DNA from 2 places in the Gottfriedia sp. OAE603 genome. Region 1 is predicted to be linked to the other one. Evidence: riboswitches for the same ligand, from Rfam matches in the RefSeq annotation. Region 1 holds a riboswitch; the other holds the start of a gene.
What was found. A riboswitch is a leader RNA that binds a small molecule or an ion and turns the genes downstream of it on or off. The one in region 1 is predicted to bind S-adenosylmethionine.
Positions count from the first base shown of each region.

Region 2: it holds a riboswitch for S-adenosylmethionine, as region 1 does, so the genes downstream of both, ABID96_RS10140 (LLM class flavin-dependent oxidoreductase) here and metK (methionine adenosyltransferase) in region 1, are expected to answer to the same signal.

Region 1 covers NZ_JBEUNN010000001.1:3,428,691-3,431,883, forward strand. The annotation lists gene ABID96_RS17435 (cysteine hydrolase family protein) at 1-402, opposite strand, end outside; gene metK (methionine adenosyltransferase) at 600-1,796, opposite strand; SAM riboswitch class I at 2,005-2,117, opposite strand; gene pckA (phosphoenolpyruvate carboxykinase (ATP)) at 2,439-3,193, shown strand, end outside.
Region 2 covers NZ_JBEUNN010000001.1:2,027,330-2,030,522, reverse strand. The annotation lists gene ABID96_RS10145 (ATP-grasp domain-containing protein) at 1-327, opposite strand, end outside; gene ABID96_RS10140 (LLM class flavin-dependent oxidoreductase) at 342-1,391, opposite strand; SAM riboswitch class I at 1,501-1,603, opposite strand; gene ABID96_RS10135 (DUF1398 family protein) at 1,862-2,245, opposite strand; gene ABID96_RS10130 (GrpB family protein) at 2,248-2,766, opposite strand; gene ABID96_RS10125 (flotillin family protein) at 2,903-3,193, opposite strand, start outside.

The DNA of each region.
Region 1 (3,193 bases):
TAAAATATTGTTGTACCCTTTACTAAAGGCACTTCTTACAGTTGTATCTATGCAAAACTCAGTTTGCATTCCGACAATGACTAATTTTTCTATTTGTAGTTTATTTAGTTCTTCCTGAAGATTCGTCTGGTAAAAAGAATCACATGTTCCTTTTTGCACAACGATATCAGTTGAACGGGGTTTAATTCTCTGATGTATTTCCCAAGTTGATGAACCTTCTTTATATTCAGAATCGTCTTCGGTATGCTGAATATAAACAATCGGCATATTTACTTCTCTTGCTTTTTCAACCATGCTAGTAATATTATCTAGTACCTTTTCTTCATTATGTAGCTTAAAATCAGGATAAGTAAACATTGCATTTTGAACATCTACGACTAATAATGCTGTATGATCATTCATCTTACTGTAATAAGGAGTACATTTCCCCCTATTACACTCACCTCCGTCCTTCATTTTTATTAGGCTAAGCCAGAAAACAATACACAATCATATCATCTTACATAATTATACTTATTGAAAGCTTTTAATTGACGAATTAGGCATAAAATAAAAAAAGAGACTGTAACAGCAAATGCTGTTACAGTCTCTTTTAATCATTAAAGACCAGCTTCAGTTTTTAAAGCTTCTGCTTTATCAGTACGTTCCCAAGGAAGGTCGATATCTGTACGGCCGAAGTGACCATAAGCAGCAGTTTGTTTGTAAATTGGACGACGTAGGTCAAGCATTTTGATAATTCCTGCTGGACGTAAGTCAAAGTTATTGCGGATAACTTCTACAAGTTTTTCTTCTGAAACTTTACCTGTACCAAAAGTATCAATTGCAATAGATACTGGTTTCGCAACACCAATTGCGTATGCTAATTGAACTTCAGCTTTATCAGCTAATCCAGCAGCTACGATGTTTTTCGCAACGTAACGTGCAGCATAAGCAGCAGAACGGTCAACTTTCGTTGCATCTTTACCAGAGAATGCTCCACCACCGTGACGAGCATATCCACCGTAAGTATCAACGATGATTTTACGACCTGTTAATCCTGCATCCCCTTGAGGTCCACCGATTACGAAACGGCCTGTTGGGTTGATAAAGAATTTTGTATTCGCATCGATTAACTCAGCTGGTACAACTGGTTTAATAACAAGTTCTTTAATATCATTTTCGATTTGTTCTTGAGTTGCTTCTGGACCATGTTGTGTAGATACAACAATTGCATCAATACGAACTGGTTTGTTGTTTTCATCATACTCAACTGTTACTTGAGTTTTACCATCTGGACGTAAGTATGAAACTGTTTCATTCTTTCTTACTTCAGTTAGACGACGTGCGATTTTATGAGATAAAGAAATTGGAAGTGGCATTAATTCAGGTGTTTCGTTTACAGCAAAACCGAACATTAAACCTTGGTCTCCAGCTCCGATTGCTTCGATTTCTTCATCTGACATGCTTCCTTCACGTGCTTCTAATGCTTGGTCTACACCTAAAGCGATATCAGCTGATTGCTCATCAATAGAAGTTAATACTGCACATGTATCTGCATCAAATCCGTATTTAGCTCGGTCATAACCGATTTCACGAATTGTTTCGCGAACGATTTTTGGGATATCTACATAAGTAGAAGTTGTGATTTCACCTGCAACAAGTACTAAACCTGTTGTAACTGAAGTTTCCGCTGCTACACGAGCATTTGGATCATTAGCTAAAATTGCATCAAGAATTGAATCTGAAATTTGGTCACAGATTTTATCTGGATGTCCTTCTGTAACTGATTCTGAAGTAAATAAACGACGTTGTGACATTGAGTCCCCTCCTAAATTGAATTGACGGATCTCTTTTTTCTCAACATAAGATTAGAAAAATGTTTTCCTATATCTTATGTTTCCCATTTAAGATAAAGATAACTCAGTGTTAATTACGAAATTGCCATCTGTATTTAAGTTTTGAGCAAAAAAAAAGCCTTCCTCTTATCCATATTGCTTGAGGAAAGGTTTAGTTATTTGCCTTTCGCTCTTATCGTCCAAGACAATAAATTGCCTTGCATCAGGTTCAGCACCTTTCACTTAAAGTGAGGTTGCTGGGCTTCGTAGGGCCTGTATCCCTCCACCTACTCGGGATAAGAGAGTATCCGTATGAAAAGTATCATATTAAAAATAAACTTTCTTGTCAACAATTTTCATCATACTTTAGACACATTTCACCATAAATAGAAAATCATCACACGATTTACATTCATTCCTATTAAATGGGTAATACCTAATAATATCTTTCATACAAGCTAATTTACACCTTTAAGTATACCGTTTTACTCATTTTAAAATTTTTAATAATTTCGTTACACATTTTTCCAACTAATAGTATACACTATTAAAATAAATGTGTTATACTATTTAACGAGATACCTACATGGCAGACAAATTATATTTAAAGGATGGTATTAGTATATGAAGACAGTTGATGTAAATATTGAATTGAATGAATTACTTTCAAGTAATCACATGTATAACCAGCTAAGCGTTTCTGAGCTAGTTGAAAAAGTTCTAACAAGACAAGAAGGTATTCTAACGTCAACGGGAGCAGTTAGTGTATCAACGGGAAAATATACTGGCCGTTCACCAAAAGATAAATTTATTGTAAATGAAGCATCTGTTGAAAACTTAATTGATTGGGGAACAGTAAATCAGCCAATCTCTTCAGATGTGTTCGAAAAATTATATAGTAAAGTACTTACTTACTTAAAAGATAGAAACGAATTATTCCAATTTAAAGGATTTGCTGGTGCTGATACTGGATATCGTTTACCAATCCAAGTTATTAATGAATTTGCATGGCATAATTTATTTGCTCACCAGTTATTTATCCGCCCTACTGAGGAAGAATTACTAACACATCAATCAGATTTTACGATTGTTTCTGCTCCAACTTTTAAAGCTGATCCAGTTGTTGACGGTACGAACTCAGAAGCATTCGTTATTATTTCATTTGAAAAACGTATTATTCTAATCGGTGGTACTGAATATGCAGGAGAAATGAAAAAATCAATTTTCTCAATTATGAATTTCCTATTACCACAGAACAATGTATTGCCTATGCATTGCTCAGCAAATGTTGGTAATGAAGGTGATGTAGCATTATTCTTCGGCCTTTCTGGTACTGGTAAAACAACACTATCAGCTGACGCAGACCGCAAATTAATCGG
Region 2 (3,193 bases), 1.4 Mb from region 1:
CTTAACACCATACTTGTTTAATTCTAAGTATTGCAAAACCTTACTAACCTCTAGTTTTAATGCATTCGTTCCATTTAACACCGTACGTCCATGAGCTTCAAGCCAAGCTAATACTTGCGCAGTAAATTCAGCCGCAAAACGGTGATCACGTGTGTGTGAAGAAGCACTCATTCTGCTATAAAAAATACCTTCTGGTGGTTCGGTAGATAAATCTAAAGTTCCTTCGTCTAAATGCCACTCTTCATATGGAACACCAAGTTCCTCCAATCTTTTTGTTAAATGGACTGTCCACTCACTATTTTCATGAATTACATATATTTTACTCATTTTACGACCCCTTTCTAGTTCTTTATTAAACTACGTTTTTGTTCAACTAATGGCATAATTTGTTTTGAAAATCGTTCCATTTCCTCAAGTTGAGGAGAAAATTGTAATAATAATAAGTCTAAGCCAGTTTCTTCATATTGTAAAATTCGATTTGCAATTTGATCTGGAGTTCCTACTAAATTTGGGCGTAGACCTCGGTTAGACACCGAGTAATCCTGTAATTGGATTTGTTGCTCTAATTGTGACTTTGTAGTGAAGTCTTTAAAGCCAGCATATCCGCTTGAATCCTTCACCTTTGTGATTTTTTCAAGCTCAGCTTTTGCCTCTTCTTCAGTATCACGGCAAATTACATACGCAGCCATTCCAAAAGAACTGAATGGTACATTATCAGTTTGTTCACGTCGGGCTTTCATATCTGCTATTTTTCGCTCGATCTCTTCAACAGTTCCACCATGCATTACATATGCATCACATTTTTCTGCAATGGTTTGCTTGCCTTTTTCACTTTCACCACCTGCATATAAAATCGGGTTAGGTCTTTGAACAGGCTTTGGAGCAAGCTTCGTGTCTTTCAAGTCGTAAAATTGGCCAGAATAATTAAAGGTTTCTTCTGTCCATAAACCTTTTAGTACATCAATAAACTCTTCGGTCCGAGCATAACGTTCATCATGTTCTGTAAAAATACCACCATATTGACGTGCTTCGTCTGCCCACCAAGCAGATACAACGTTTAATGTAAATCGTCCGTTACTGATTCGATCAATATTTGCTGCCATTTTTGCTGCTACAGCTGGATTATGAAACCCAGGGCGAATCGCCGTCATAATTTCTATTTTTTCCGTCACCGCTGCAAGTGCTGCTGCTGTAGACCAAGCTTCAAGAGAGTCATGCTCTGGTCCCTTAATATCATTTAAATATAATTCAGCTATTAAAGTAGTTGAGTAGCCCCATTTTTCAGCTGATTGAATAACATCTTTTGCATATTCATAAGTTGGCGGCATATTTTCATCGTCTACATTTCGTAACCAGCCTCCAAAAATCGGCAACCAAAAACCATATTTCATCTAGACTCTCTCCCTTATTTTTAACATCACTAAGTTTACCTATCTACTAAGTTGGAATTATACTCAAAATAAAAAACTCTCCTCCAAAGAAGAGAGTTTAAAAACCCTCTTCTCATCTTTCAAGCATTTGCTTGTTGGAATTGGCACAGTATTCATAAGAACCTGCTGCCGAGGCTTCAAAGGGCCAGTCCCTCCACCTCTCTAGATAAGAAGAAAAATATAAATTCAAAACTTTTTTATTAATAAAGTGATAATAGTTTATTTTTTTTTAATTGTCAATTAATTAGTTCTAATGTTAAACTATTTTTTTACTGATGATGATAGCTACTTTAAAACTGTCATTCGTCTATATTCCCTGTTTTAATTAGATTACAATACTCTCAATAATCTGGAGTTTTTCTCCCTTATTAAGATCATATTCACTAAAACACCTCTCCAATTACATTTCTATAATTGGCTTAAGAATTATTTCATATATTTAGCGACTCATCAATTTTTTCTTCACCAATACCGAAATATGTAACCTTTTTCTCAGGAATACAGACACGATAGCTTACAATTCCTGCCTCCGCAATCTCTTTTAAGAATTCTAAAAAAGGTTGTGAAATGTTAGCAATTGCCTCTAATACTTTATTTCTATCAAATTGATTTGAGATCGCTAAGTTTATTTGTGAATCTGTTTTAAATTCTGAATTGACTCTCTTATAAGTAGATTGACCAGTTGCAACGTCTATTTCATATTCGTTTATGCCTCTTTGAGACAATTCATCTAAGAATTGAGGAAAGTCTATTTCACCTTTACTTCGTCTGTGAATTATTTCTTGAAATTCAAATTCTGTTATTTTAGTATTCATCATTATGTCTCCTTTAGTTTTCTAGACTTTTTAACAATGCATTTTATAAATTCATTTTTTCCGTTTGTATATGAAACTCTATCATTTGGATATTTTTCAGCTAATTTTATTTTTAAATGATAGTACTCGTTACGTACATCAGGATGCTTTCTCAAATAATCTCTAAATAAAATATTATTTATCCAAAAGTCACTTTCAAATTCATAGATATGAAGGTGGTGTGTTCCTGCTCTATATTCACCTTTTCTAAAAAAACGCCTTTCGGGAAACTCCTCATGCCAAACGAATTCGTATCCAATTTCAGCAAATGAATTAATAAAGTCTTGGATTGCATTTATATGTTTTACTCCACACATCATATCAATTATGGGTTTTGATCCTAGGTTCTCAATTGAGGTACTTCCAATATGTTCAATTTGAATTAAAGTTTCACCTAAAACATTTCTAATCTTTGTTTCTTCTTTTTTATATTCTAAAGCCCATTGCTGTGAGTAATCCTCAATAATTACTTTTCCATCCATGTTTTGTCCTCATTTTCCTTAAATCTCATCTATTTTACGAACGTATATGTTGTTCAATTTTTTCATTACTAATTTAACACATATAAAAATTACTTCAAAAAAAGAGTAGCCGTTGGCTACTCTATAAAAATAATAGTTATTCGATAGTATTAGTTCCATCAGACTTGCTATTTTCTATACTTTGTTCAGGTAAAACAGTGACAGCGCCTTGATTTTTATAGCCATTCGTCTTGGATGCATATGACTTGATCAATTCAGCTATATCAATACCTGTCATTTCTTTTAATGGCTCTTGCATTTCAACCATTGTTTTTGTAATGCTCTTGCCAAAAGATGGGATCCCTTGACCGTTACCTGAATCGATAATTTTAACCGATTCGATATTATTAAGAGGTTGAGCAATTTTTTCTGCAAAAATAGGGAGCAT